One region of the Actinoplanes sp. NPDC020271 genome, then DNA from elsewhere that is predicted to be linked to it. Evidence: riboswitches for the same ligand, from Rfam matches in the RefSeq annotation. Region 1 holds a riboswitch; the other holds the start of a gene.

Evidence for each region. Region 1 has a riboswitch for S-adenosylmethionine ahead of ACH442_RS32480 (aminotransferase class V-fold PLP-dependent enzyme). Riboswitches for the same ligand answer to the same signal wherever they lie in the genome.
Region 2: it holds a riboswitch for S-adenosylmethionine, as region 1 does, so the genes downstream of both, thrC (threonine synthase) here and ACH442_RS32480 (aminotransferase class V-fold PLP-dependent enzyme) in region 1, are expected to answer to the same signal.

The regions. Positions count from the first base shown of each region.
Region 1 is NZ_JBIRWQ010000018.1:182,680-197,845, reverse strand. It holds gene ACH442_RS32515 (MFS transporter) at 1-726, shown strand, start outside; gene ACH442_RS32510 (HD domain-containing protein) at 796-1,383, shown strand; gene ACH442_RS32505 (TetR/AcrR family transcriptional regulator) at 1,473-2,135, opposite strand; gene ACH442_RS32500 (SDR family NAD(P)-dependent oxidoreductase) at 2,239-3,141, shown strand; gene ACH442_RS32495 (GGDEF domain-containing protein) at 3,237-4,709, shown strand; gene ACH442_RS32490 (M20 family metallopeptidase) at 4,722-5,813, opposite strand; gene ACH442_RS32485 (DUF1684 domain-containing protein) at 5,824-6,597, opposite strand; SAM riboswitch class IV at 6,748-6,862, shown strand; gene ACH442_RS32480 (aminotransferase class V-fold PLP-dependent enzyme) at 6,895-8,115, shown strand; gene ACH442_RS32475 (putative bifunctional diguanylate cyclase/phosphodiesterase) at 8,184-10,421, shown strand; gene ACH442_RS32470 (glycoside hydrolase domain-containing protein) at 10,463-12,700, shown strand; gene ACH442_RS32465 (glycosyltransferase) at 12,713-13,957, shown strand; gene ACH442_RS32460 (SRPBCC family protein) at 14,235-14,708, opposite strand; gene ACH442_RS32455 (ArsR/SmtB family transcription factor) at 14,705-15,052, opposite strand; gene ACH442_RS32450 (LuxR C-terminal-related transcriptional regulator) at 15,163-15,166, opposite strand, start outside.
Region 2 is NZ_JBIRWQ010000007.1:371,585-386,750, reverse strand. It holds gene ACH442_RS19195 (DeoR/GlpR family DNA-binding transcription regulator) at 1-513, shown strand, start outside; gene ACH442_RS19190 (ABC transporter ATP-binding protein) at 577-1,554, shown strand; gene ACH442_RS19185 (ABC transporter permease subunit) at 1,551-2,549, shown strand; gene ACH442_RS19180 (DUF3263 domain-containing protein) at 2,642-2,977, shown strand; gene ACH442_RS19175 (AAA family ATPase) at 2,974-5,184, opposite strand; gene ACH442_RS19170 (hypothetical protein) at 5,286-5,885, shown strand; gene ACH442_RS19165 (alpha/beta fold hydrolase) at 5,933-8,638, shown strand; gene ACH442_RS19160 (ABC transporter permease) at 8,635-9,540, shown strand; SAM riboswitch class I at 9,854-9,986, shown strand; gene thrC (threonine synthase) at 9,998-11,281, shown strand; gene ACH442_RS19150 (hypothetical protein) at 11,459-11,935, opposite strand; gene ACH442_RS19145 (GNAT family N-acetyltransferase) at 11,935-12,441, opposite strand; gene groL (chaperonin GroEL) at 12,838-14,460, shown strand; gene ACH442_RS19135 (MFS transporter) at 14,724-15,166, opposite strand, start outside.

The sequences.
Region 1 (15,166 bases):
CTGGTCGGGCAGTCGGCGGGGTGGCGGGTGGCGTACCTGGCGATCGCCGGGGTCTTCCTGCTCGCCCTCTTCGCCGTGCTCGCCACCGTCCCCGAGGTGCCGATGGTGGCCGGCGCGTCGATCGGCGCCGAACTGCGGGCGCTGCGCAAGCCGCAGGTCTGGCTGATCGCGGTCACCGCCGCGATCGGGTTCGCCGGGTTCTTCGCCGTCGACAGCTACATCGCGCCGGTCACCACCGAGGTGACCGGGCTGGCCGCCGGCATCGTGCCGTGGGCGCTGGTCGCGGTCGGTCTCGGCATGACCGTCGGCAACGCGCTCGGCGGCTGGTTCGCCGACCGGAACCTGCGCCGGGCCACGCTCATCTCGTTCGGCTCGGTCATCGTCGCGCTGGTCATCTTCGCGCTGGTCGCGGACACGACGGTCGGGCTGTTCGTCGCGTCGTTCCTGGTCGGGGCGACCAGCCTGTCCCTCGGGCCGGCCCTGCAGGCGCGCCTGATCACGCTGGCGCCGGAAGCTCAGCTGATGGGTGCGGCGGTCAACCAGTCCGCGATGAACATCGCCAACAGCCTCGGAGCGGCGCTCGGCGGTCTGGTCATCGCCCGGGGGTACGGCTATCTCGCGCCGGCCTGGACCGGGGTTGCCCTGGCCGGGATCGGGCTGGTGCTGGCCGCTACGAGCTTCGCCCTGGACCGCCGCCCCGAACGCGTGGCCGCCGAATCCGCGTGACCTGCGGATTCAGGTCATGCTCATGCCCAGTTCGGCTGTTGTTCACCATTCGCGGCCTACGCTTCGGCGATGACGGCCACCAGCGTCCTCACCCCGGTTGAGGTGTTCCCCGAGGGTCCGCTCAGCTCCGCCGCCCGGCTGCTCGCCGGCTCCCTGCTCGGCGGCATGGGCAACCGGTGGTTGCACACCCGGGGTGTTGCCGCCCGTGCGGCTCAGCTCGCCGGGCCGCTCGGTGTCGACGCCGACATGCTGACCGCCGCCGCGTGGCTGCACGACGTCGGGTATGCGGCGGAGACCGTGGTGAGCGGGTTCCACCCGCTCGACGGGGCCGACCACCTGACCCGCAACGGCTGGCCGGTCCGGGTGGCGGGCCTGGTCGCGTACCACTCGGGGGCCCGGTTCGTGGCTGCCGCCCGTGGGCTGAGCGAGCTGCTGGCCGCCTACCCCGACGAGCGTACGGTGCTGGCCGACGCGCTCACCTACGCCGACCAGACCGTGGGGCCGAGCGGTCTGCGGGTCGACCCGGCGTCCCGCTACGTCGAGATGCTGGAACGGCACGGCCCCTGCTCGTGGAATGCCCGGGTCGACGCCGACCGGGGGCCGTACCTGCGGGGTATCGCCCACCGCATCGAGTACCTGCTCTCCTTCGCCGCCTAGCTGGACATCACACCTAGCGGGGCAGAACCCGCCGCGCCCAGCGGGGGCAGAACCCGCCGCGCCCAGCGGGGCAGAACCCGTCGCGCCGCCTAGCGGGGCAGAACCCCCAGCAGGGTGGCGGACAGGGCCTGCCTCAAGTAGTCCTTCGGGTCCAGGTGGAAGCGGGCCAGGTCGGGCTCGGCCCGGTAGGCCGCCTGCAGGCTGGGTGGGGGTGTGCTGTACGCCGCCAGCGCTCCGGCCGTGAGCATGATCTGCAGGCTGCAGAACACCGCGGTCTCGCCCACTTCCGGCAGGTGGTCGTGGAGCAGGGCGGCCATGGTGGTCAGGCGGTCCAGCGAGGCGCGTTTGTAGCGCGTCACCACCTCGACCGAGACGTTGTGCTCCAGCACGCTGCCCTGGGCGCCGAACAGGTCGCACATCACCGGCCGGCGGGACAGTGAGCGGCTGAGGATCTCGGCCACCGCCGCCGCCCGCTCGGTCATGGGCAGGCTCTGGTCGATGCCGTCGGCCAGCTCGCCGCCCAGTTCCTCCAGCCACTGCTGCAGGAAGTGGTCCAGCAATTCCAGCAGCACCGCCTCGCGGGACTCGAAGTAGCGCAGCACGTTCGGTTTGGCCAGCCCCACCCGGCGGCTGAGTTCGTTGAGCGTGACCGCGGCCACCGGCATCTCGTCGAGCATCGCCGACGCCATGTCGAGGATTGCCCGCCGGCGGATCTCGCGCTGCTCTTCGGTCCGCGCCCGCTGGAAGCTCATGATCACCATCCTAACTTAGGTACCGGCGGTACGTTGACATCATACCGCCGGTACCTTAATGTCGGCCGTGCAAGATACCGGCGGTACCTAAAGGGAGTCAGTGATGAGCGACAAGTGGACGACGGCCGACATCCCGGACCAGCGCGGGCGGGTGGCCGTGGTGACCGGGGCCAACACCGGCCTCGGTTACGAGACCGCCAAGGCGCTCGCCGAGCGCGGGGCCTCGGTGGTGCTCGCCGTGCGCAATGTCGGCAAGGGCGAGCAGGCCGCCGCCCGGATGGCCGGCGACGTGAGCGTGCAGGCGCTCGACCTCACCTCGCTCGACTCCGTCCGGGCCGCGGCGGCGGCGCTGCGGTCCCGGCTCGACCGGATCGACCTGCTGATCAACAACGCCGGCGTGATGTACACCCCGAAGCAGGCCACCGCCGACGGCTTCGAGATGCAGTTCGGCACCAACCATCTCGGTCACTTCGCGTTCACCGGGCTGCTGCTGGACAAGATGCTGCCGGTGCCCGGCTCACGTGTGGTCACGGTCAGCAGCACCGGCCACCGCATCCGGGCCGCGATCCACTTCGACGACCTGCAGTGGCAGCGGTCGTACAGCCGGGCCGGAGCCTACGGTCAGTCCAAGCTCGCCAACCTGATGTTCACCTACGAGCTGCAGCGCCGCCTCGCCGCCCACGGCACCACCGTCGCGCTCGCCGCGCACCCCGGCATGTCCAGCACCGAGCTCGCCCGCAACTCTCCCGCCGCCCTCCGGCTCCCGCTCACCTGGCTCGCGCCGCTGATCACCCAGACGCCGGCGATGGGCGCGCTGCCGACCTTGCGCGCCGCCACCGACCCCGCCGCACTCGGCGGTCAGTACTACGGTCCCGGCGGCCGGTTCGAGATCAAGGGCCACCCCCGGCTGGTCACCTCCAGCGCGGACTCCTACCAGGTGGCCGTCCAGCAGCGGCTCTGGGCCGTCTCCGAGGACCTCACCGGGGTGACCTTCGCCGCCGCCTGACGCGCTCTGCTACCGGATCGCACCCGTGGGACAACCCGGCGGCACACCCGGGGTGATGTCCTGAAGGACGTCGTTGCCGTCACGGGGGAGAAACCATGGGCCGTCGCAGTGCGAAGCTGTACGGTGCGGTCACTGCGACGGCACTGCTCGCCTATCAGCTGATCCCGGAGAGCGCGTGGTGGAAGGCGGCCTGGCAGGTCGTCATCGGCTACGGCGCGGTCGCCGCCGTGCTGCTCGGCGCGTCCTGGCTGGCCCCGGGTCAGCGGGCGCCGTGGTTCTGGTTCGCCGCGGGCCTGTTCGGCAACGCGTCCGGCATCGCGGTGGCCATCTACTCCTCCGAGGTGCTGCACGTCGACGAGTCGCCGACGCCCGCCGACCCGCTGTTCCTGACGCTCTACCCGGCTTGCGCGCTGGGCCTGGCGCTGCTGCTCAAGCGGCGTGAACCGCGCCGGAACTGGGCTGCCATGGTCGACGCCGGCACCTTCGCCGTCGGGCTCGGCGTGCTCGCCTGGGTCTACGTGATCGCCCCGGCCGCGCACAGCGACGGCGCGACCCTGCTGGCCCGGGCCGTCTCCATCGCCTACCCGGTCGGTGACCTGCTGCTGCTCGCGATGCTGACCCGGCTGCTGCGTTCGGGTGGCACCCGCGGCGCGGCGTTCTGGTGGATCGCCGCGTCCTGTGCCGCCTTCTTCATCGGCGACACGACGTGGGTGGTGCTCAACAACCTCGGCATCGACATCAACGACCTGCGCGTGATCAACCGGGGCGTCGACATGATCTTCCTGGTCGCGTACTCGCTGTTCGGGGTGGCCGCGCTGCACCCGAGCGCCCGGGACCTGGACCGGGCCGGGGCCGGCGCGGCTCCGCGGCTCAGCCGTCCGATGCTGGTCTCGCTGGCCGCCGCCACGCTGATCGCCCCGGTCCTGTTCGGGCTGCAGATGGTGACGCACACGCTCGTCGACGGCCTGGCCATCGTGCTCGCCTCGGCGGTCCTGTTCCTGCTGGTCGTGACGCGGATGGCCCAGCTGGTGCGGGAGGTCGAGCGGCAGGCGGCGAAGGTGCAGACGCTGTCGCGCCAGGACGAGCTGACCGGGCTGCCGAACCGGCGGGCCTGGAACGACGACATCCCGCGCGCTCTCAAGCAGGCCCAGGCCTCGGGCACTCCGGTCGTGGTCGCGATGATCGACCTCGACCACTTCAAGAAGTTCAACGACACGTTCGGCCACCCGGCCGGTGACCGGCTGCTCGTCGAGGCCTCGTCGGTCTGGCGCGACTCGCTGCGCTCGGTCGACACCCTGGCCCGGTTCGGCGGTGAGGAGTTCATCGCGCTGCTGCCCGGCGTGACGGACGAGGAGGCCGTGGCGATTCTGCAGCGCACGCTCGGCGTCACGCCGCTGGGCCAGACGTTCTCGGCCGGTTTCGCCGCCTGGGACGGCACCGAGACCGCCGGCGAGCTGATCGCTCGCGCCGATGCCGCGCTCTACCGGGCCAAGCAGACCGGCCGCGGCCGGGTCGTGGCGGCCGGGACGGCGACGGAACCGCGGACCGACGACGCCCTGGTCGGATGACCGCCGGCGTCGCTACGGGGCCGACCTCAAGAACAGGGACAAGGCTTGCGCGTACGGCGTGAGCGACCCGATCTCCACGTATTCGCCCGGCCCGTGCTGGCCGTCACCGGCCGGACCGAAGATCACCGCGTCGACGCCGAGCGGGAAGTAGAAGCGACTGTCGGCCGCCCCGTGCTTGCGGAGCAGGTCACCGGAGTAACCGGCGGTGCGTGCCGCCTCCCGCAGCGCCCGCACCCGCGCGCTGCCCGGGTCGGCCCGGTGCGGCGTGCCGAGCGCGTCGACGCGTACCTCCAATCGGGTGATCGTCCGCAGGTGACGGGCGATCTCGTCGGGGGAGCGCCCGGTCAGGTCGGTGTCCTCGGGCGGGTAGCGGATGTCGAGCCAGGCGGTCGCGTCGGCCGGCACCTGGTTGACGGCCTCGTTGGACGTCTCGATCCGGGCCACGTTGACCGTCGTGGTCCACGCCTCCGCCGCGGGCACCGGATAGCGCTCCAGGAGCCGGCCGATGCCCGCCTGCAGGGTGAGCAGGGCGTTGGCGCCGAGCCACGGGTACGCCGCGTGCGCCGCCTGCCCGGAAGCGATCAGTCGTGCCCGGACCAGCCCCTTGGACTCGGTCACCACGCGGAGCGCGCTCTGCTCACCGATGACCACGAAGTCGCCGCGGACCCCCTGCTCGACCTGATGGCCCGTACCGTCGAAGCCCCCGACCTCCTCGTCGGTGACCAGTTGCAACGCGATCGGGTAGGGCAGCTCGGCGGCCAGGGACCGGAACACCGTGGCCAGCACGAGCGCGGCCACTTTCATGTCGTGCGTGCCGCGGCCGTAGAGGCGGTCACCGTCCCGCCGCGGCCGGAACAGCTCCGGCGTGCCCGGGACGACGTCCAGGTGACCGTTCAGGATCACCCGGGGCCGCCCCGGTCGCCGGGGGTGGGTGACCAGCGCGCTCGGCTTGCCGCGCGACTCGAAGCGGCGGACGTCGAAGCCGGGCCCGACCACGTCGAGCACCAGCGCGAGGGCCCGGCGCAGGTCGTCGGGCCGGTCGGCGGTGGATCGGATGGCGATCAGCGCCTCGGCGGACGCGAGCAGCGCGGGCAGGTCCTCCATGACCGCGACGTTATCGGGGAAGCTGCTCGCCCGCCTCCACCGCGATGGGCAGCTTGTTGCCGGCCGGCGGCAGCGGGCAGGTCGCGAACTCGGTGTACGCGCACGGCAGGTTCGTCGCCCGGTTGAAGTCCAGCGTCACCGTGCCGTCCGCGTCCGGCGCCGGGATGGCGAGGCTGCGGTTCGCGGCGTACGTCGTGACCCCCGAAGTCGCGTCGGTGAACAACACGAAGAGTGATCCGGGAGTGCCGCCGTTGAACGCGGTCAGCGCCAGATCCTGCCCGCCGACGGTGAACTCCACCTTGCCCGGTGACTCGTAGACGTGTTCCAGCCCCTCCGACACCGAGCCCACGGTCACCGGGACCGGCGCCTCGAACGGGACGAATCTGCCGGTCACGACCCACTTCTCGGCGGGCGTGTAGGCCGGCGTGCCGAGATACTTCACCAGCGTCTCGTGCGAGGGGTGCCGGGGACGCAGCACGTCGAACCCGCCGCGGCGAGCGATCTCCAGCTTCGCGTCGCCGTAACCGACAGTGATGTCACCGCGCTCGGGGATGGGGTCGAACCGGTGCTCGCCCGAGCCGATGCCCTCCAGCGACTCGCCCTCCGCGAGCGTGACCACCACGCCGTCCGGCCCGGTGCTCCACTCGCCCGGCGCGCCGGGGAACCGCTGCGGGTTCTCGTCCAGGAAGTGCAGCCCGGTGATCGCCAGGAACCCGTGCGGGTCGGCCCGCCGCTTCTCGTGCTGCTCGTGCCACTGGGCCCACTGCTGCTCGAAATCGCTCATGCCGCCACCTCCGCTGCGCTCCGGCGTCGGCCTGAGTTGATGACTGAGTTCGATGATTCGCTCGCAAGCTCGCTCATGCCGTCGACCCTAATCCCTACTCGCAGAATGGGATATGGCGTGCGGCTGTGAGGTCTGATAACTTCGTGGCCAGGTCATGAGTGTCAGCGCGTAGCCCCGGCTTGCTGACCGGCAACCCTTGCGTTCGCGATGGGGTGCCCCGGGTGAGGACCGGGCCGGTGTCGCCCGACGCCGGCAAGCGCGGACCCGTGGGGTCCCTGACCTCGGCGGAGGCATGCCATGTCGGCTCTCGACATCATCGGCGACGACCTGAAGACCGAACTTCGCACCGGCGAGACGGTTCGTTTCGCGCACCTCGACTACGCCGCTTCGGCTCCCTGTGCGGAGGCCGCGGCCCAGGCCGTGGCCGAGTTGCTGCCGCGTTACGGCAGCGTGCACCGGGGGACCGGGGTGCGCTCGCAGACCTCGACGGTGGCGTACGAGGTGGCCCGCGACGTGGTGGCCGAGTTCGTCGGCGCCCGCCCCGGCGACGAGGTGATCTTCACGCGGAACACCACGGATGCGCTGAATCTGCTGGCCCGCGCGTTGCCGGCGGGTGTCACCACGATCGTGTTCGAGGGGGAGCACCACGCGAACCTGCTGCCGTGGCCGAACCCGTTGCGGCTCCCTGCGCCTGAGTCGCCCGACGAGGCCGTGAATGCGGTCGCAGCGGCGCTCGGTCAGCTCGACGGCCCGGCCGTCCTCACCATCACCGGCGCCGGCAACGTGACCGGCGAGGTGTGGCCGATCAGGGAGATCTCCGACCTCGCCCACGCTCACGGCGTACGCGTGATCGTTGATGCGGCCCAACTCGCGCCGCACCTGCCGGTGAACCTGACCGACCTCGGCGCCGACTATCTGGCTTTCTCCGGACACAAGTTGTATGCCCCGTTCGGCGCCGGAGTCCTGGCCGGAAGATCGGACTGGCTGGACGCGGCCGAGCCCTACCTCCACGGCGGCGGCGCGAGTGCCACGGTCGGTGACCGCCCCGGCGACCTGACCTGGGCCACCGGCCCGGCGAGGCACGAGGGCGGCACCCCCAACCTGCTCGGCGCGGTCTCGATCGCCGCGGTCTGCGCGGCCCTCCTGACCGCCGACCGCGACGCCCTCCACCAGCACGAACAGCTCCTGCTGACCCGGCTGCGGGCCGGCCTGCCCGAGGGCGTCCAGGAGGCCGGCCTCTTCGGCCCCGGCCATCCGCGCGTCGGCATCGTCTCGCTCGCGCTGCCCGGCCACGATCCCGCGCAGGTCGCCCACCGCCTGGGCCGGGAATACGGCATCGGCGTCAGGGCGGGCCAGTTCTGCGCGCATCCGCTGGTGCGACGGCTGACCGGAACCAGCGCGACGAATGCCTGTGACACCGACATGTCCGGTCTGCTGCGCGCCAGCTGGGGTCTGGGCAGCACCGAGGACGACGTCAACCGCTTCACCCGGGCGCTGTCCGACATACTCCGCTCCTGACCGGCAACCCGAAGAGCCTCCGCCCGGGGCCCCGCAGTCCGATGTTCCAGACTGTGGGGACCTGGCTGATGAGGCTGCGGGACCGTCTACCGACCGGTGGCGGCCTGCGCGACGAGGACTGGGCGACGCGGCACCGGCTGCTGACCGTGCTGCTCGGCGTGGTCGTGCTCGTGGTGACCGTGTTCGGCGCGCTGCGCCCTGATCACGGGCCCGCTCTGCTCGGGACCGTCCTGACCGTGCTGCCCTGCCTGGTCGCCGGGACCCGGCTGAAGGGCCGGCGGCTGCGCTCGGTCGCGGTCGCGCTCGGTTTCACCGTCGCGTGCGCAGGGTTCGTGTCGCTGAGCAACGGCCTGACCGAAGCGCACTTCTCGTTCTTCGTGGCGGTCGCCGCGCTCGCCCTCTACCGCGACTGGGCGCCGTTCGGCGTGTTCCTGGTCGCCACCACGGTCCACCACGGCCTGTTCGGCGTGCTGACCGGCACGCACACCTACGACCACCACTCGGCGCGGGCGCACCCGCTGGTCTGGGCCGGGCTGCACGGTTTCGCGGTGCTGCTCGCGGCCGGTTTCCAGGTGGTCCAGTGGGGGCTCACCGAGGCCGAGGAGGCGCGCGCCGCCGACAACCTGCAGGAGAGCCAGGCCCAGCTCAGCGTCGCCTTCGACGAGACGCCGGTGCCCATGGTCATGTTCGCGCCGGACGGGCGCGTGCTGCGCACCAACGCGGCCTACCGCCACTGGCTGCGGTTGCCGGAAAACCTTCCACCCGATTTCTCCGTACGGGACCTGCCGCTCGTCGCGCTCGGTGGGGAGGGCAGCCTGTTCCCGCAGATGTCGGTGTCACCGGATCCGATCATGATGACGCGCCAGTACCGCCGTACCGACGACGGGTCGTTGATCTGGGTCGAGGTGCACAGCACTCCGCTCTACGACAAGCAGGGCACCCTGCGGTTCGTCTTCGCGCACTGCCTCGACGTGACCAGCGTCCGCAACCACGAGGAGGAGCTGCGCCGGCAGGTCCGGCACGACTCGCTGACCGGGCTGCTGTCCCGCAAGGCGTTCGAGAACGACCTGGGCGAGATGCTGCGCGGCCGTCCCCCGGTGAGCGTCATCTACCTGGACGTGGACCGGTTCAAATCGGTCAACGACGGTTCCGGGCATGCGACCGGCGACGACGTGCTGCGCGCGCTGTCGGCCCGGCTGACCGCCGTGGTGCCGCCCGGTGCGCTGCTGGCCCGGCTCGGCGGGGACGAGTTCGTCGTCGCGGTGGCCGGCCCGGGCGGTGCCGGCCTGCGCGTCGGCCGGGAGATCCTGGCGTCGATGGCCGAGCCGCTCGCCGTGGCCGGCAACCCGCTGCCGATCTCGATCAGTATCGGCGTGGCCACCGAGCACGGCGCCGAGCACTCCGACGACGTGGTGCTGGCCGCGGACACGGCGATGTACGCCGCGAAGCGCGCCGGTGGCAACCGGCTCGAGGTGTTCGCCGAGGACATGCGGGTGTCGGTCAACGAGCGGCTCGCCGCCGAGGCCCGCCTGCGCCGGGCGCTCTCCGGGCACCTGCCGTGGACGCTGCCGCTGTGGTTCCAGCCGGTGGTGTCGACCGTCACCGGGCAGATCATCGGCGCCGAGGCGCTCGTGCGGATGCGGATGCCGGACGGGAAGATCCTCAGCCCGTACCACTTCATCGGCGCCGCCGAGGAGACCGGCATGATCGTGCAGCTCGGCGCGCACGTGCTGCGCTCGGCGGTGGATCACCTGATCTACTGGTCGGGTCAGCTCGGCTACGTGTCGGTCAACGTCAGCCCGCGGCAGCTCGCCGAAGCGGACTTCGTGCCGATGGTGGCGAGCCTGCTGGCCGCGCACCCCGGGCTCGACCCGTCCCGCCTCGTCCTCGAGATCACCGAGACCGCCCTGCTGGCCTCGTCGGTCGACGTGACCGAGCGCCTGGCCGCCCTCAAGCAGCTCGGCGTGCGGATCGCGCTGGACGACTTCGGCACCGGCTACAGCTCGCTGACCTGGCTGAAGTCCGTCCCGGCGGACATCGTGAAGCTGGACCGCTCGTTCGTCGCCGGCCTCGCCGTGGACCAGCGCAAGTCCTCGATCATCCAGGCGGTGCTCTGGCTGGCCCAGTCCCTGGGCATGTCCACGATCGCCGAGGGGGTCGAGGAGATCGACGACTGGGCCGCTCTTCAGGCCGCCGGCTGCCCCGCCGTGCAGGGCTACTTCTTCAGCGAGCCACGCCCGCCGGAGGACTTCCAGGAGATGTTGATCAACCGGAAGTGTGTCACTCCTCTGGCGCAGTTCACCTGATTGAAACCACAGAGGGCCGTGCGGCCGGTTAGAGTCCCGAAATCCTGGACAACGTTGATCCCTTCATCGGCACCGCGGCGACCGACCTGCCTCGCGCACACGGTCTGGCCGCTACTTGGTGGTGGCCGAAGCCGCAGGTCGGCAACACGCACCCCGGCGCGACCTCGCCCCTGGGCATGGTCTCCGCCTGCGCCTACTCGGGCGCCTACCCCACCGGTTACGGCCGGTACGCGAAGAACACCGAGGGCGTGCCCGAGGAGATGTTCACCCGTACCGAGGCCTCCGGCTTCACCCACTTCCAGCAGTCGGGGACGGGGGCGATCCGCAAGTACTACAACTACGTGCGGGTCACCCCGATGGTCCAGCCGCTGGACGATCTCGGCCAGTCCTGGGCGCTGCACGACGAACGTGCCGAGCCCGGGTACTACGCCGCGAACCTCGACACCGGGGTGCGCAGCGAGATCACCGTGGGGGAGAAGGTCGCCGTCCACCGGTACACCTTCCCGGACCATCACTCCGCCCGGGTCGTCATCGACCTGTCGTGCGGCGGCCTCGCGATAGACCTCGGACGCACGGTTCCGCTGCGCGCCCAGGTGGAGAGCATGGGCCACGGCTGCGCGCAGGGCACCGTGGTGATGGAGGGCGTGCCGCTCTCGGTCTACCTGGAGGCCGACACCCCCGGGTGGCGGCAGATGCTCTGGTACGACCGGCGCCTGATCCCCGGCGGCACCCGGCTCGACTTCGACAGCATCCGCAGCACCACGCTGCGGCCGTTCGGGCTGCTCTTCATGGGCTCGGCCAGAGCGGGGCAGACCATCGAGGTCCGGATGGGGTTCTCGCTGCGCGGCCACGAGCAGGCCCGACGCAACCTGCACCGGGAGTGCGGGACCGACGCCGAGCCGGCGTTCGAGCGCGTCCGGGCCGGCACCCGCCACCGCTGGCGCGACCACCTCGACCGCGTGCAGGTCGAGGGCGGCACCCCGGCCCGGCGTACGGTGCTGGGCACCGCCCTCTACCACTCGCTGATCAAGCCGTGCTTCGCCGACGACGAGAGCCCGTTCTGGCCCAACTCCGGGCCGTACGCGTTCGACATCTGCACCATGTGGGACATCTACAAGACGCAGATCCCGCTGCTGCAGGCGATCGCCCCGGACCGCGCGATGGACCTCCTCGAATCGCTGATCCGGGTCTGCGAGGAGGAGGGCAACTTCCCGATCGGCTATCGGATGGCCCGTGGCGCCGACCGGTTCTTCCGGCAGGCCTCCGCCCTCGCGCACACCGCGATCGCCGACGCGCACGCGCTCGGCCGCTCCGGCGTCGACTGGGGCTGGGCGCTCGTTCACATGGTCGACGACCTGCGCCGGATGTACGGCGAGGACTTCTTCGAACACGGCCTCGTCCACCCGATCACGCACACCCTGGACCTGGCGTACGCCCACCACTGCACGGCCAAGGTGGCCCGCGCGCTCAACGACCGCAAACTCGCCGACGACCTGGAACGCCGCAGCCACCAGTGGGTGAACGCGTTCGACCCGTCCACCGGCCTGCTGCGCGACTCCGAGTTCTACGAGGGCGGCAAGTGGAACTACTCGTTCCGGCTGCTGCACGACATGGCCGCACGGATCGAGTTGTCGGGCGGCGACAAGGGGTTCATCGAGCAGCTCGACCGATTCTTCGGCTACGGCGCGGATCAGGTCGAACAGCCCGGGATCAGTCCGCAGCCGGCGGAGATGGCCCTCGGGTATGCCCTCAACCGGTTCGAGGGCCTGAACAACGAGCCGGACATGGAAGCCCCCTGGGCCTACCACTACGCCGGCCGGCCGGATCGCACCGCCGAGATCGTGCACGCGGCGCTGACCTGGCAGTTCGGCACCGGTCCGGGCGGTCTGCCGGGCAACGACGACTCCGGCGGCCTCAGCGCCTGGTACGTCTGGGCGTCGCTGGGCCTGTTCCCGGTCGCCGGGCAGAACCTCTTCCTGGTGAACGCCCCCGCGTTCGCCCGCGCGGCGCTGCGCGTCGGCGACGAGGAGTTCATCATCGAGACCAGCGGGCACAAGGAGACCCCGATCGGCGTCGACGGCCTCGACCACGATCCGCCCGTTCAGTACGTCCAGTCCGCCACCCTCAACGGCAAACCCCTGGACGCGGCCCACCTGTCCGCGACCGACGTGCATCGCGGGGGCCGGCTGCACCTCAAGCTCGGCCCCGAACCATCGACGTGGGGACACGGGCACCGCCCGCCGTCCCACTCCTTCACCCTTCACCCCCCTGCGACATAAGAAGGAATGACCATGAGCCGTCCTACTCGGAGACTCGTGATCGCGGTCCGCGCCGACCCGGTTATCTGTGGACACTCGGGCGAAGCACGCAACCTCGCCGAAGTCGCCCTCACCCGGGGCTTCGACGACGTGCGCCTGCTCACCTGGCCGATCCCGACGCTGCAGGCCGCCGGTCTGCCGTTGAAGCCGCTCGACCGGCTGCTGCCGTACAGCGACGGCATCACCGTCGAACGCCCCGAAGCGGTCGGTGACTACCGCGTGCCGGACGGCCGCCACCTCGCCGGGCTCACCGGCCGCCTCGTCGAACTGCTCAGCGACGGCGTACCCACCGTCTGCCTGTCGATGTACCTGGTCCCGCACACGCAGGTGATCAACGACGCGGTCAACGCGGCCCGGGCGGCCGGCTTCAACCCGCAGGTGCACACCATCGCCAAGGCGGTCGGCTCGGACGTCACCAACGTCATCCGCTCCTGCCTGCGCGAGGGCCGGGTCGGCGCGGCCACCGTCCTGATGACCACGTTCCTGGCCAGCGACGAGGTGGTCGCCGTCTCCGAGTACACCAAGGACGAGATCATCGCCTCGGCCGAGGAGGTCGACCGGCACTGCGGCACCACGTTCGCCCAGCAGTGCCGGGAACGGGTCACGGTCAGCTACCCGCCGATCGACTCGTCCGCCTTCCTCGACCTGGACGAGGACACCCTCGACGCGGCGTTGCAGAAGCGCGGTCTCGAACGCGGCAAGTACATCCTGTTCCTGTCCCGGGTCGCGCGGGCCAAAGGCATCTACGACCTGGTCATCGCGTACGGCCAGATGCAGTCCCGGGACGAGGTGCCGCTGGTCATCGCCGGCAACGGCCCCGCCCTCGAACACGTGCGCGCGATGGCCAAGGAGGACGACCGCATCATCTTCCTCAACGACGTCGACGACGACGAGAAGCCGCTGCTGATGGCCGGCTGCGCGGCGTATGCGCTGCCCACCAAGCCGGAGCCGGACTTCGTCGAGACGTTCGGCATCGCCCTGGCCGAGAAGATGCTGGCCGGCGGCGGCCCGATCGTCACCACCCTGACCGGCGGCACCGGCGAAGCGGTGGGCGACACCGCCGTCATCGTCGAAGCCGGCGACATCAACGCCCTCGCCGAGGCCCTCGACCGGGTCATCCTCGACATGCCCGAGTCGGAGAAGCGCGCCATGGAGACCCGCGCCCGAGCCCACGCCATGTCCTTCGACCGAGTAGCCGTCTTCGACGACCTCTTCTAGGCCGCTTCTCTCTCCCGCTCCGCTCCGCTCACCCTCCGACTGCCGCAGTACGCCGGTGCACCCGCCCCGCGCCCGCACGCGCGAGGGCCGGCCCGGCCTCGGCTCGTGGCTGTTCACTCGCATGCCGGGCGGTCCCACGGCTGGTCACGACAGTTGCCGCCGGTCTGGCAGTGCGAGCCGGCCTTCAGGGGTGCGTCAGGCGTGCTGATACGCCGCTGAAGGCCGGCTGGGATCGGGGGTGTCGAGCGTGATCGAAGCCCGAGCCGTGGCGACGCCGTCAGACGGTGCCGGTGGCGAGGAGGGCGTCGAGTTTGGCGTAGCCCTCGTCGACGCCTGTCTCCATGCCGCTCTTGAGCCAGGCGTCGCGGCCTTCGAAGCTGTCGACCAGCGACTGGGCGTGCAGCCGGGTGCGGCCGTTGCCCAGGTCCTCGAAGGTCAGCGTCTCCAGCGCCACCCCCTCCGGCGCGCCCTCGAAGGTGAAGGTCTGGACGATCCGGTCCGGGCCGACCGAGTGGAAGCAGCCGCGGAACCTGTATTCCTCGTCGCCGCGGACGGCGGTGTAGCGCCAGGAGCCGCCGTCGCGGGCGTCCCAGTGGTCGATGCGGGTGATGGTGGAGTCCGGCCCGGCCCACCGGGCGAACAGTTCCGGGTCGGTGTGCGCCCGGAGCAGCTGCTCCGGCGTGCCGGCGAAGTCCCGGGTGATCCGGATGACCGGTACGTTCTGGTCGGCTTCGATCTGTGCTTCGCTCATGGTCGCGCTCCGCTCTCGTCGTCGTCCTGCATGGTCCGCAGCACCGCGTCCAGACGCTGGTAGCGCGCCTCGGCCCGGCGCCGGTACTGCTCGATCCATCCACCGATCTCGTCGAACACGTCGCGTTCGAGTCGCACCGGGCGTGGCTGCGGCCCGGGCGGGCGGCTCACCAGGCCGGCCTCTTCGAGCACCTTGAGGTGCTTGTAGACGGCTTGGAGCGACATCCGGTACGGCTCGGCGAGCTGGTTGACCGTCGCGTCGCCCCCGGTCAGGCGCGCCACCATGTCGCGGCGCGTCGGATCGGCGAGGGCGGCGAACACCCGGGACAGCTCATCGGCCGGCATCGCGTTCCAACTTTCAACTCATCGGTTGAAAGTAACCGTAGACCCTTCGGTGAGGCGCGTCAACCAATTCGTTGAAAGGGCAGCTCACGGCGTACGCGCAAAGAGGTTTTTCAT
Region 2 (15,166 bases), on a different contig from region 1:
GGCACGGTCGTCGGCCTCAACGGCGGCACCACGATCACCGAGGTCGCCCGCGCCCTGGCCGTCCGCCCCGACCTGAACGCCGGCGGCGAGGGCTCCCAGCTGACCGTCGTCACCAACGCCCTGAACATCGCGAACGAGCTGCTCGTCCGCTCCCGGATGAAGATCGTGGTGGCCGGCGGCGTGGTCCGCCCACAGTCGTTCGAGGTGGTCGGGCCGCTCGGCGGGGCGCTGCTCAAGGAGGTCACGCTCGACATCGCGCTGCTCGGCGTCGACGCCCTCGACGTGGAACTCGGCGCGGCCTCCCACCACGAGGGCGAGGCCGCCATGAACAGCCTGATGGTCGCCCGGGCCAAGCGGGTGGTGGTGATCGCCGACTCGTCCAAGCTGGGCAGTCACGCGTTCGCCCGGATCTGCCCGATCACCGGGATCGAGACCCTGGTGACCGACTCCGGGGCGTCCCCGTCGACCGTTGCCGCGTTCCGCGAGGCCGGCGTCGAGGTCATCGTCGCCTGAGCCCGGTGTCATGGGGTCCGCGCTGACCTCCCGGGATTGGCACTGATCACTTAAGGTGCGGCGATGACCGCCGTACTCGAGATATCAGGGCTGCGGAAGACCTATCGCAGCCGCAAGGGTGTCCGGAAGGCGCTGGACGGCTTCGACATGGTGGTGGAGGCCGGCCAGGTGCACGGCTTCCTCGGCCCGAACGGATCGGGCAAGACCACCACCCTGCGTACGCTGCTCGGCCTGATCAAGCCGAACGACGGCCGCATGGCGATCCTCGGCCAGCCCGTCCCGCAGCACCTGCCGCAGGTCGCCGGCCAGGTCGGGGCCATCGTGGAGAGTCCGCAGTTCTTCGGGAACTTCTCCGCCGAGACGACCCTGTCGCTGCTGGCCGATGCCGGGGGCGTGCACAAGCTCCGGGTGCCGGCGGTGCTCGAACTGGTCGGGCTGCGGGATCGGGCCAAGGAGCGGGTCAAGACGTACTCGCTCGGCATGAAACAGCGGCTCGCGGTGGCGTCCGCACTGCTCAAGGAGCCGAAGCTGCTGATCCTGGACGAGCCGGCGAACGGGCTCGACCCGGGCGGCATCCGGGAGATGCGCACGCTCATGCGGGATCTGTCCGACTCCGGGATGACCGTGCTGCTGTCCAGCCACATCCTCGGCGAGATCCAGCTGATCTGCGACTCGGTGACGATCATCTCGGCCGGTCGGCGGGTGGCCGCCGGGTCGGTTTCCGAGGTGCTGGCCAGCCACACCTCCTCGACAGTGCGGGTGCGCCTGGAGCCGGGCGTCGACCTGTTCGGCGCCGCGGAGCTGCTGCGGGGCGCCGGAGCCGCGATCACGATGGAGAAGGACCACTTCACCGTGGGGAACGCGAGCAACCCGGCCCAGATCACGAAGCTGCTTGCCGAGAAGCAGATCTACGTCTCCGAGCTGACCCCGGTCTCGGCCGATCTCGAGGACGTGTTCCTGGAGCTCACCGGCACCGCCCCGGTCGACGGAGCGAACCGGCAGGTCGATCAGGTCGTCGCGAAGGGCGGGTGGGGTCAGTGAGCCTGTTCCGGGCGGAGACCCGCCGGCTGTCGAAGCGCCGTTTCACCAGGTCCTTCGTGATCATCGCGCTGGTGGTGCTCGGCCTGATCGCGGGCGGCACGGCCTACACGCACGAGAAGACCACAGCGCAGACCCGCGCGGCCGCCGAGGCCGCCGCCGATCAGGACTACCAGGAGCAGCTCCGGTATGCCGAGCAGGCGCGCGTGAACTGCAAGAAGAACCCGGCGGACTTCGGCGGGGACTGCGACAGCATCACCGGGCCGGCCCGCGAGGACATCTCCTCCGACCAGTTCCTGACGCCGCAGTTCAACTTCCGCCAGGACTTCCCGGCGATGGTGATCGCCTGGGCGGCGCTGCTCGCCCTGGTCGCGTTCGTGATCGGCGCGTCCTTCGTGGGCGCCGAGTGGAACAGCGGCGGCATGATGAACCTGCTGCTCTGGCGGCCGCAACGGCTGCGAGTGCTGTCGACCAAGCTGTCCGCCCTGCTGACCTGGCTGTTCGGCTTGAGTGTGGTCACCGGAGCGGTCTGGACCGGGCTGTTCTGGCTCATCGCGACGCTGCGCGGGACGACCGAGGAGATGACCCCGGGCGCCTGGCAGTCGCTCGGCCTGACCGGGCTGCGCGGCCTGGGCCTGGTGCTGGTGGCCGGCATGATCGGATTCGGCGTGGCGTCGATCGGGCGGCACACCGCGGCGGCGCTGGGCGCGGCGATCGGCGTGATCGTGATCTTCCAGTTCGGCCTGGCCATCGTGTTGGAGCTGGCCCAGGCCCGGTTCTACGATGCGTATCTCCTGCCGGCCTGGATCGGTGCCTGGATGGCCAAGTCCTACGAGATCACCGACTACAACGCGCCGTGTGACTTCTCCGCCACTCAGGGGTGTGAGCAGCCGACGTTGACCATCACCTGGGAGATGGCGGGAAGCCTGTTCGCCGCGGTGTCAATCATCATTGTGGGTGTCGCAATGTGGACGATCCGTAGGCGAGACATCACCTGAGGTAGCGTACGCGGGGATCGCCGGCGGCCATTATGCTGGTGATCTCCGCGTAAATATCTGCAGCGACCGATGTCCTTCGTCAGGGGAGTGCCATGCAACCCGCCGCCGAACCGGCCGGTGACCAGCCGGTCGAGGAGCAGCAGCACATCCCCGCGCCCCGCGTCCCGGAGCCTTCGCCCGAGCCGGCCGCGGAAGCGCCCGCACTCACCGAACGCGAAGAGCAGATCCTCGCGTTCGAGGCGAAGTGGTGGAAACATGCCGGCGCCAAGGAGCAGGCCATCAAGGATGCGTTCGGGCTCTCCTCGACTCGGTACTACCAGCTCCTCAACGCCCTGCTCGACAACCCGCTGGCCCTGGAGCACGACCCCGTGCTGATCGGCCGCCTGCGGCGACTGCGATCGACCCGGGCGCGCACTCGCCGCCGTTAGGCCTGGCGTTTTTCGGCGTACGTCTCCAACCACGCGACCTGCGCGGCGTCGAGTGACGGGCGGATGCGTCTGCGGGCGGCATTCACGTTCGCCAGGGTGACCGTGGAAGCCTCCAGCGAATCGCGCATCGCGGCCAGCGCCGACTCCCGCACCAGGGCCGCGCAGTCCGCTGCCGAGAAACCGTCCAACTCCTGCCCGAGCGCGTCCAAGTCCACCGCCTCGTCCAGCGGCACCGCCCGTGCCGACGCCCGCAGGATCGCGGCGCGCGCCGGCCCGTCCGGCGGCGGCACGTAGACCAGGCGCTCCAACCGGCCGGGCCGCAGCAGCGCCGGGTCGATCAGATCCGGGCGGTTCGTCGCCCCGATCACCACCACGTTGCGCAGATCCTCCACCCCGTCCAGTTCGGTGAGCAGCGCCGCGACCACCCGGTCGGTGACCCCGCCGTCGGTGCCCTGACCGCGGGCCGGGGCGAGCGCGTCCACCTCGTCGAGGAAGACCAGGGTCGGCGCGGCCTCCCGGGCCCGGCGGAACAGTTCCCGCACCGCCCGCTCGCTGTCGCCGACCCACTTGCTGAGCAGCTCGGCGCCCTTGACCGAGAGCACGTTCGCCTTGCCGGTGCCGGCGATCGCCTTCACCAGGTACGTCTTCCCGCAGCCGGGCGGACCGTAGAGCAGCACCCCGCGCGGCGGGGAGACGCCGAGCCGGGCGAACGTGTCCGGATAGTTCAGCGGCCACAGCACCGACTCGGTCAGCACCTCCTTGACCTCGGCCATGTCGCCGACGTCGTCCAGCGTGACCGCGGCCACCTCCAGGGTGGACTCGGCCATCGAGGTGGGGCGGACCACGTCCAGCGCGACCTCGAAGTCGGCCATCGTCACCGACGGCGCCTCCGACTCCTTCTGCCGCAGCGCGGCCCGCACCCCGGCCTCCCGCACCAGCGCCCGCAGGTCGGCCGCCACGAACCCGGGGGTACGGCCGGCCACGTCCTCCAGCTGGACGTCGTCGGCCCGCTCCATCCGGCGTGTCAGCACCTGCAGCTGCTCGTGGCGCATCGCGGCGTCCGGCAGCGGCACGGTGATCTGCACGGCCAGCTGGTTCGGCGCGCGCAGCGACGGGTCGACCGACTCCGGCTTCCCGGTGGTGCAGACGATCGCCACGCCACGGCCGATCGCCTCGCCCAGCAGCTGACGGAACACGATCGAGATCGGGCCCGGCTCCTCCCTCGGCGTGAGCGCCTCCACGTCCGAGATCAGCAGCACCTCGGGGCGGTCACCGCGCAACTCGGCGATCATCGCGCGCAGCCGCCGGGCGGCCGCGTCGTCGGTGAGCGCCGCCAGCTCCGGCCCCCACACCGAGTGCACGATCGCGCCGACCTTGGCCCCGACCGCCCGGACCAGGTCGGACTTGCCGGACCCGGACGGGCCGCAGAGCAGGACTCCGAGGCTGACCTTGGTGTCCAGCTTCCGCAGCACCTCCTTGTGGTTGAAGCCGAGGTCGAGCAGCTCCTCCAGCTCCTTGGCCTGCGCGCGCAGACCGGGCAGGTCGTCGACGCTCGGCGTCAGCTCCTCGTCGGTGACCCCGGCGGTCTCCGTGGCCGGGGCGACCCGCACCACGACCGGGCCGGCCGGGGTCGCCGACGGGCCGTCCTGCCAGCCGACCACGGTGTCCATGGTGACCAGGGCCGCGTCGGTGTCCTCAACGGCGACGACGGTGAGCAGGGCGCTGGTCCACGCATACCCCACCCGGTTCGACAGACTGCGCCGGGCCGCCTCGACCAGCAGCCGGTGCCCGAGCTCCGGCAGCACGTCCTGCGGCAGCAGCGACACGTCGTCACCGGCGCTGACCACCTTGCCCAGCAGCGCCAGGCGCAGCATCTCCGGGGTGACCACGGCGACGATCTCCGGCGGACCGGACAGGGTCACCCGCCGCGCCCCGGTCAGCGGGATCGGCGTGATCGTGACCTGGCCGCCGTCGCGCATGCCGAGGTTGCCGAGGGTGAGGTCGTCGGCGTAGAGCAGCGCCCGGCTGGCGCCGGACTCGGCCCGGGCCACGATCCCGGCGGTCACCCGGGTGCCGGTCAGCCGTACCGGATCGCCCTGGTTGAGGCCCAGGGCGGCGATCACCTCCGGGTGCAGGCGGACGATGCCGCGCCGGGCGTCGAGGGCCGCGGGCCGCAAAGTCACGGTCAGCGTGAGATCATCTGCCACCGCGGATGCCTCCGATTGATCGTCTGGGGCTGTGGTCGTCAACGCTATCCGCCGAGGGGAAGCTCAGCCGCCCCTTGGCAACGGGGAGAAGAACTGTGTCCATGAAACGCCGTCTGGCCGTACTGACCGCCGTGACGCTCGCCGCCGCCCTGGCCGGCTGCAGCGACGACCCGAAGGACGACAAGCTGCCGCAGGCGCAGGCGACCGCCGCGCCGTCCCCGTCGACCGAGGTGAGCGTCGACGCGGAGCACCCCCTGCCGAGTGCGCCGGGCGCGTCCGGGAGCTCGGACGCGAAAGCGGTCGCCGCTGACGGCATCGGGCCGTTCGCGGTCGGCGTGACCCGGGCCGACCTCGAGGCGGACGGCCTGATCGAGTCGGTCAAGGACTCCGGTGGCGGCTGCGCCACCGCGACCGGGACCACCGTCTTCAACCCGCCGACGCTGATCTTCTCCCAGGGCAAGCTGACGCAGCTGCGGGTGACCAGCGGCGACGGCTTCGGGATCGGCAAGAGCCTGGCCGAAGTGCAGGCCGCCTACCCCGGTGGCAGCGCGGTCACCGGCCTCGGCGGGGCGACCGGCTACTCCGTCCCGTCCGGTACGAACGCGCTGCTCTTCGAGCTCAAGGCGGACAAGGTCACCGCGCTGTCCGCGGGCGTCGCCACCACCGTGACGAAGGTGTTCACCACCGGTCAGGGTTGCTGAGCCGCTTCACAGGTCGTGCTCAGGCGCGCCCGGATAGGTTGGGCCGCATGTCTGCGTTACCCCGGGTGACCCGGCGCCGGGCGGTCACCGCCGCGGTGGCGCTCGTGCTGATCGCTGCCGCGACCATCTACGCCGTGCTGCCCGAGCGGGCCGCCTGGACGGCTCAGGACCTGCGGATCACCGTCCGCTCCGGCCCCGCCGACGACCAACCGGCCGACCTCGACGCGCGTTTCCTGTTGCCGCGGGAGCGCTCCGGCAAGGTGCCCGCCGTGCTGCTCGCACACGGGTTCGGCGGCTCCAAGGACTCGGTCCGCTCCGACGCGGAGTCGCTCGCCGCCCGGGGTTACGCGGTGCTCACCTGGACCGCGCAGGGCTTCGGCGCCAGCACCGGCCAGATCCACCTGGACAGTCCGGACTACGAGGTCAAGGACGCCCAGCGCCTGCTCGACTGGCTGGCCCAGCGTCCCGAGGTGCAGACCGACGCCGCCGGTGACCCGCGCGTCGGCGTGGTCGGCGGCTCCTACGGCGGTGCGCTCGCCCTGCTCCTGGCCGGGCAGGATCAGCGGGTCGACGCGATCGTCCCGTCGATCACCTGGAACGACCTGAGCCGCGCCTTCCTGCCGCAGGCCGCGTCGACCAGCGCGACCGGCGTGTTCAAGAAGGGCTGGGCCGGGGTCTTCTTCGGTTCCAGCTCCGGCGGGGACAACCCGGCCTGCGGGCGCTTCGCCGCCGACGTGTGCGCCGCCTACCTGTCGATGGCCACCACCGGCAGCGCCGACCAGTCCGCCCTCGACCTGCTGCGCCGGTCCAGCCCGGCGACCGTGCTCGACCGGATCAAGGCGCCGTCGCTGCTGATCCAGGGCGCGGTCGACACGCTCTTCCCGCTCTCCGAGGCGGACTACAACGCCAAGGGGATCGCGGCCACCGGCACGCCGGTCAAGGTCGCGTGGTTCACCGGCGGCCACGACGGCGGCGCCGGCCCCGGCTCGGATCAGGACCGGGTCAAGTTCCTCACCGCGCAGTGGCTCGACCACTACCTCAGGGGCGAGGGCGCCGCACCCGGCGACGACTTCACCTGGTCGCGGGTGGCCGGCTTCAGCGCGCTCGACCGGGATCTGGTGACGAACGGGTACTCGACGCCGGCGTACCCGGGGATCACCGGCAGCGGCAGCACCCAGGTGGCCGTCACCGGCGAGGCACAGGCGATCGCCAACCCGCCGAACGGCAACCCCGGCGCCATCTCGTCGCTGCCCGGCCTCGGCAGCCGCCTCTCCTCGCTGCTCAGCGGTAACGTCGCCACCGATCTGCCGGGCCAGCACGCCACGTTCGCGACCGCGCCGCTGACCAGCGCGATCGACGTGGCCGGCGCGCCCACGCTGCGGTTGCGGGCGGCGTCACCGACCGGCGAGGCGGTGCTCTTCGTCAAGCTCTACGACGTCGACCAGGGCGGCACACCGACGCTGAGCGCGGGGCTGGTCGCCCCGGTCCGGCTCACCGGCCTGCCCACCGACCTCGCCGCGGCGCAGCCGGTGACCGTGACGCTGCCGGCGATCGTCCGGCGGCTCGAGGCCGGCCACACCCTGCAGGTCGTCGTCGCCTCCTCCGACCAGGCGTTCCTCACGCCGGCCGCCCCGGCCACCTACACCGTCGCGGTCGACGGGCAGGTGACGCTGCCGACCCTGGCGGGCACGCCCATCGCGTCGCCGGCGGCAATCTACTGGTACGCCCTGGGCGCGCTGATCGCGCTGGTGCTCCTGGGTCTCGCGGTCCTGCTGCTGATCCGCCGCGCGCGCCGCCGACGGCGGGTCACCACCGTGAACGCCGAACTCGCGGACACGCCGCTGGTCGTCAGTGGGCTGCGCAAGGCGTACAAGGACGGGTTCGTCGCCGTGGAGGAGATCGGCTTCACCGTCGAGCGCGGTCAGGTCGTCGGCCTGCTCGGGCCGAACGGGGCCGGCAAGACCACCACGCTGCGGGTGCTGATGGGGCTGACCACGCCGACCGCGGGAGAGATCCACGTGTTCGGGCACCGGCTGGTCCCCGGCGCGCAGATCCTGTCCCGGGTCGGCGCGCTCGTCGAAGGCCCCGGCTTCCTGCCGCACCTGACCGGGCATCAGAACCTGGAGGCGTACTGGCGGGCCACCGGCCGTCCGTGGGAGGACGCCCGCTTCGACGAGGCCCTGGAGATCGCGGGCCTGGGCGCGTCGGTGCACCGGAAGACGAAGAACTACAGCCACGGCATGCGGCAACGACTCGCCATCGCCCAGGCCATGCTCGGCCTGCCCGAGCTGCTGGTGCTCGACGAGCCGACGGACGGGCTGGACCCGCCGCAGATCGCCGAGATGCGCCGGGTGCTGCAGCGGTACGCCACCGACGGGCGCGCCGTGCTCGTCTCCAGCCACCTGCTGGCCGAGGTGGAACAGACCTGCACGCATGCCGTCGTGGTGAACAAGGGCCGGATCGTGGCCTCCGGTCCGGTCGAGGACATCGTCGGCGAGTCGCCGTCGGTCGCCATCGACGTCACCGACGTCCCGGCGGCCACCGAGATCCTCACCGGCCTGGGCGTCCGCTCGGTCACCGCGGACGGCCCGTCCGGCCTGATCGTGGACATGAACGGCACGCCGCGGGCCGAGGTGGTCGCGTCCCTGGTTCGCGGCGGGGTCGGCGTCGACCGGGTGGCCCCGCGCCGCCGCCTGGAGGACGCGTTCCTGGCCCTGGTCGGCGACAACTCCCGGGGAAGTGGAGACCGATGAGCGAGCTCACGAGCGATTCCGTGACGGCAGTCCCCGGCTCGAGAGCTTCGGCCGCGACGGGCTACCGGCCGTCGCGCACGCTGCCGATCGTCGCCGAGATCCGCCGGCAGGCATCCCGGCGGCGTACCCAGCTGGCGCTCGGTTTCATGGTGCTGCTGCCCTTGATCATCCTGGTGGCGTTCGAGTTCGGCGGCGGGAACGGCGACGACGACAACAACGGCGGAGGCGCGTTCAGCAGCCTGGTCGACCTGGCCACCTCCGGCGGGCTGAACTTCGCCCTGTTCTGCCTCGCCGTCTCGGCCGGCTTCCTGCTGGTGGTGGTCTTCGCGCTCTTCGCCGGGGACACCGTGGCCAGCGAGGCGAGCTGGGGGAGCCTGCGCTACCTGCTGGCGATCCCGGTCCCGCGGGCGCGGCTGCTCGCGGTCAAGCTGATCGTCGCGCTGGGATACTCGTTCCTCGCCCTGTTCCTGCTGGCCGGCACCGGTCTGCTGGTCGGAACCCTGCGGTACGGCTGGCATCCGCTCGGCAGCACCGTCGCGGCGCAGATCCCGCCTGGCCAGGGCGTGCTGCGGCTGCTCGGCATCCTCGCCTACCTGGCGGTGATCCTGCTGGTCGTGGCCGGGTTGGCGTTCCTGCTCTCGGTGCTCACCGACGCCGCCCTGGGCGCGGTCGGCGGCGCCGTCCTGCTCTGGATCCTGTCCAGCATCCTTGACCAGATCACCGCGCTCGGCTCGATCCGCAACGCGCTGCCCACGCACTACAGCGACGCGTGGTTGGGCCTGCTCTCCACCCCGGTCCAGACCGAGGACCTGGCGAAGGGGGCCATTTCCGCGATCATCTACGCGGTCGTGTTCTGGGGTGCGGCGTTCGTCCGCTTCACCCGCAAGGACGTCACCTCCTGACCGACCCGTCCGCGAGCCCGGGCGGGACTCTGCGGCCGGCGAGGGCTGTCGACGGGTTTGTGCTCTGACCTCGGCCCGCCACGGAGGTCGCCCTGGAGGGCTGAGCGTTCTGGGCGCCCCGCGCCCTGCTCGGCCCGGAAGGGTCCCCGCGGGAGCGGCGGAGGGCGACCACGGCGGACGTAGGACATGAAGGTCTTGAACGTGATCTTCGAAGGGTTGAGCCGGACCGGCCGATGAAGGAGGTCGCTCACACATCGGGAACTCACTGGGGAGATACCGAAGTCTCGTCGTAAGCTTCGGGAAACAACTGAATACCTCATCCAGAGGGGCAGAGGGAACGGCCCTGTGAAGCCCCGGCAACCACCGCACATGTCTCGATGACGAGGCCGCATGCGGCAGGTGCTAATTCCGTCCCCGCGGCAGGTCGCCGCCGGGAAAGATGAGAGGGAAGGCCTCGATGACGTCTACCGTCAGTGCACCTGCTGCTATCACCACCTCGCCCGCCCGTGGCCTGATCTGCCGCGCGTGCAGTGCCGAATATCCGCTGGCCGCGCAGCATGCCTGTTACGAGTGTTTCGGCCCACTCGAGGTGGCCTACGACGAGGCCGCTCTCGCGCGGGTGACCCGGGCTCAGATCGAGGCGGGCCCGCAGAACATCTGGCGCTACGCGGCGCTGCTGCCGGCGGGGCAGGACCCGGCGACCCGGGTGACTCTCGACCCGGGCCTGACGCCGCTGGTCAGCGCCCCGCAGCTGGCCGCCGAGCTGGGCATCACCGGCCAGCTCTGGATCAAGGACGACTCGCAGAACCCGACGCACTCGTTCAAGGACCGGGTCGTGTCGGTGGCACTGACCGCGGCGAAGGAGCTGGGCTTCACCCGGTTCTCGTGCGCGTCGACCGGCAACCTGGCGAACTCGGTGGCGGCCCACGCGGCCCGGGCCGGGGTGCCGAGCATCGTGTTCATCCCGTCCGACCTGGAGCAGGGCAAGGTCGTCACCACCGCGGTCTACGGCGGTGAGCTGGTCGCGATCGAGGGCTCCTACGACGACGTGAACCGGCTCTGCAGCGAGCTGGTCGAGACGGACGAGTTCGAGGACACCGCGTTCGTGAACGTGAACGTCCGCCCGTTCTACGCCGAGGGCTCGAAGACGCTGGGCTACGAGGTGGCCGAGCAGCTCGGCTGGCGGATCCCGGCGCAGGTGGTCATCCCGATGGCTTCCGGTGAGCTGCTCACCAAGGTGGACAAGGCGTTCAGCGAGCTGGTCGAGATCGGACTGGCCGAGGCGCCGGAGGGCGGCTGGACGGTGTTCGGCGCGCAGTCGGCCGGGTGCAACCCGATCGCGGAGGCGCTGCACAACGACACCGACGTGATCACCCCGGTGAAGCCGACCGGCATCGCGAAGTCGCTGAACATCGGTGACCCGGCCGCGGGGCCGTATGCGATCGAGGCGGTCCGCCGGACGGGCGGCTGGATGGACTACGCGAACGACGAGGAGATTCGCGAGGGCATCAAGCTGCTGGCCCGGACCACCGGCGTGTTCGCCGAGACGGCCGGCGGCACCACCGTCGCGGTGCTGAGGAAGCTGGTCGAGAGCGGCAAGCTGGACCCGGCGAAGGAGACTGTCGTCTACAACACCGGCGAGGGCCTGAAGACGCTGGACGCGATCGCCGCCGAGGTCGGGCCGACCCATCGGATCAAGCCGTCCCTCAAGGGTGCTCGCGAGGCCGGCCTGCTGGGATAACTGTCGGTAACCGGACATCTGCCGGTTGTCGAATATTCCTTCCTCCGAGGACTTGCGCGCCGATCTCCGGATCGGCAGGATGCTTGTCGCGGGAGGACGCGACGCCGTAAGAGGCCCCTCACCTGAGCTTGGCGACAATCTCCGAGGGTCCCAACGATCCCAGCGCTGACCCAATGGCTACGGCCGGAGGCGCTGTGCGTTCCGTCCTCCCGACCAAACTCTCCGCACCCACGGCCGCAGCGGCAGATCCTCCGGATAGCCGCCGTCGAGCAGTCCGGCGTGCCGTTCGAACCAGTTGCGCACACCCCACGACCCGGTCGTCGCGTAGGACCAGCCACATGCGACCCAGTACGCCGGGAAGAAGAGCGGGCCGAGCACCGCGTACTGCCCGGCGTGCCGGCTCTCGTGCGCGAGCAGCGCGGCCCGGTCCTCGGCGAGCAGCCATTCCGCGCTGCGCCGCGTGATGATCACCGAACCGATCGTGAAGCAGGACGCCGGGGGCATCGGCAGCCGCCAGCCCTCGGCGATCAGCACTCCGTCGCGCCCGCGACGGACCCTCGTCCGGGTGACCAGGGCCAGTAGCAGGCCGGCGCCGGTCGTGCCGTTCGCCGCGGTCAGCACGGTTCGCGCGACGGGCCAGTGCCGGGGTGCCATCAGATCCGCCGGCGCATCTGGAGCTGGGTCATGACCGGCACCGTGGGATGCGGCTGGCGCACGCCGGTGTCTTCGAAACCCAATTTCTCGTACGCCCGGACGGCCCGATCGTTGCCGGCGACCACTTCGAGCATCAACTCGTGGCGCCCGGCCGCGGTCGACCAGTCGGCGACCGCCTCGACGAGGGCGGCGAGCACCTTCCCACCCCGGAACCGCGGGGTCAGGTAGACCGAGAAGACGACGGTTACCAGCGGCTCGTCCGGGATCACGGTGCCACCGGCGTGCCCGATCAGCGGCCCGTCCCCCGGGTCGGCGACGAACTGGGACAGCTCCGGGCCCTCGGCCGCCATGCTCAGGCGCTGCCGGTAGCCCTCGTGCGAGCGGGCCGCGGCCTGGGCCAGGGTCTCCAGGTAGGCGAGGGGACTGTCGGCCAGCATCTCTAGTCGCAGGGCGCGCATCCGCCCGGCGTCGTGGGGGGTGATCCGGCGTACGGTCCAACTCTCCATGTCGTCCTGAGTACTCCCGGCGGCGGGTGTGAGCAACCTTCTTGCCGTAAACGAGACCGGGGTCCGGAGGTTCCCTGACCAGGGGATGAAGATCTTTAACGGGTTTGCGGGCCGGGCCGGGGGCTTTCGCGGGAAGATGGGGTTTCTTGCACTCGGTACCCGGGAGTGCTAAACAAGTGATTGGCACTCGCGACCTGTGAGTGCCAGCAGGTCGGGACGGTGGGGTTCCGGTCACGGCGCCGCCATCGGTGCCGGGGCACGAAACCGGTCGTCGCGGGCTATCCGGCTCGGCCTGAGGACGTCACATCGCCAGGTGGTGACGTCCACAGACTTCCTCAATGTGCGGGCGGGGCCGACGAGGCCCGGCGCCGCGGATGTCCGGGAGGACAACGCCGTATGGCCAAGATCATTGCATTCGACGAGGAAGCCCGTCGCGGCCTCGAGAGCGGCATGAACCAGCTCGCCGACGCCGTCAAGGTGACGCTCGGCCCGAAGGGTCGCAACGTCGTCCTCGAGAAGAAGTGGGGCGCTCCCACGATCACCAACGATGGTGTATCCATCGCCAAGGAGATCGAGCTCGAGGGCACCTTCGAGAAGATCGGCGCCGAGCTGGTCAAGGAGGTCGCCAAGAAGACCGACGACGTCGCCGGTGACGGCACGACGACGGCGACCGTCCTGGCCCAGGCGCTGGTCCGCGAGGGTCTGCGCAACGTGGCCGCGGGTGCGAACCCGATGGCCCTCAAGCGGGGCATCGAGGCCGCCGTGGCCAGCGTCTCCGAGGGTCTGTCGCAGCTCGCGAAGGACGTGGAGACCAAGGAGCAGATCGCCTCCACCGCCTCCATCTCCGCCGGTGACTCCACGGTCGGCGAGATCATCGCCGAGGCCATGGACAAGGTCGGCAAGGAAGGCGTCATCACCGTCGAGGAGAGCAACACCTTCGGGCTGGAGCTGGAGCTCACCGAGGGCATGCGCTTCGACAAGGGCTACATCTCGGCCTACTTCATGACCGACGCGGAGCGTATGGAGGCCGTCTTCGACGACCCGTACATCCTGATCGCCAACAGCAAGATCTCGGCGGTCAAGGACCTCCTGCCGGTCCTCGAGAAGGTCATGCAGTCGGGCAAGCCGCTGATCATCATCGCCGAGGACGTCGAGGGCGAGGCCCTGGCGACCCTGGTCGTGAACAAGGTCCGTGGCACCTTCAAGTCCGTCGCCGTCAAGGCGCCGGGCTTCGGTGACCGCCGCAAGGCCATGCTGGAGGACATCGCCATCCTCACCGGTGGCGCGGTCATCAGCGAGGAGGTCGGCCTCAAGCTCGACGCCGCCGACCTGACCCTGCTGGGCCAGGCCCGCAAGGTCGTCATCACCAAGGACGAGACCACCATCGTCGACGGTGCCGGCAACGCCGAGCAGATCGGCGGCCGGGTCAACCAGATCCGCGCCGAGATCGAGCGCTCGGACTCCGACTACGACCGTGAGAAGCTGCAGGAGCGTCTGGCCAAGCTGGCCGGCGGCGTTGCGGTCATCAAGGTCGGCGCGGCCACCGAGGTCGAGCTGAAGGAGCGCAAGCACCGCATCGAGGACGCCGTTCGCAACGCGAAGGCGGCCGTCGAGGAGGGCATCGTCCCCGGTGGTGGCGTGGCGCTGGTGCAGGCCGGCAAGACCGCGTTCGACAAGCTGGACCTGGTCGGCGACGAGGCGACCGGTGCCAACATCGTCAAGGTCGCGCTCGACGCCCCGCTGCGTCAGATCGCCGTGAACGCCGGCCTCGAGGGCGGTGTCGTCGTGGAGAAGGTGCGCAACCTCCCCGCGGGTCACGGTCTGAACGCCGCGTCCGGTGAGTACGTCGACCTGCTGGCCGCGGGCATCATCGACCCGGCCAAGGTCACCCGCTCGGCGCTGCAGAACGCCGCGTCGATCGCCGCGCTGTTCCTCACCACCGAGGCCGTCGTGGCCGACAAGCCGGAGAAGGCCGCGGCTGCGCCCGCCGGCCCCGGCGGCGGCGACATGGACTTCTGAGTCCAGCCGTCACGCAGTAACTGAGAAAGGCGGGTCGCTTCGGCGGCCCGCCTTTTCCATGCCCGAGACCATTTCCCGGTACGTCGTGTGCCCGGTCCTGTGGCACCGGCGCGGGCTTGTCCCGGCACCGGGCCGAGGCGCGCCCTCGCGTACGACTCGTGCGGGTGTGGGCCATGGCGGAACACGGCTCGTGCCGGTGCGGGCCACGGCGGCGCGGCGGCGCTTGCGGGTCGTGCGGCGGGCGGGTCGTGGAGCGGGCGGGCTCACGACGTACGGGAAAGGGTTTCGGGGGTGGGGATTTCGAGGTCGGAAAGGTTGTGGAGTTTGCGGACCGGGGAGAACCAGTAGATCAGCGGCGAGATCGCGGTCAGCGCTCCGAACAGCAGCAGTGTGGTCCGCGCGCCGAGTGGCCCGGCCAGCGCGCCGGCGATCAGGCCGCCGAGCGGGATCGCGCCCCACGACACGAACTTGACCGTGGCGATCACGCGGGACAGCAGTTCGGGCGGGCCGGCGGTCATCCGGTACGTCCGGGTGGTCACGCTGAGGACCACGGTCGAGACCGCGAAGATCACGTTGCCGGCCGCGAACGCCAGGAACGCGGTCGCGCCGGTGCCGAGCGGGATGATCAGCGCGCCGGCCACGCCCACGACGGACGCCACGAGCAGGCCGCGCGCGGTCCCGGCCCGGCTGGTGAACCACGTGGTCA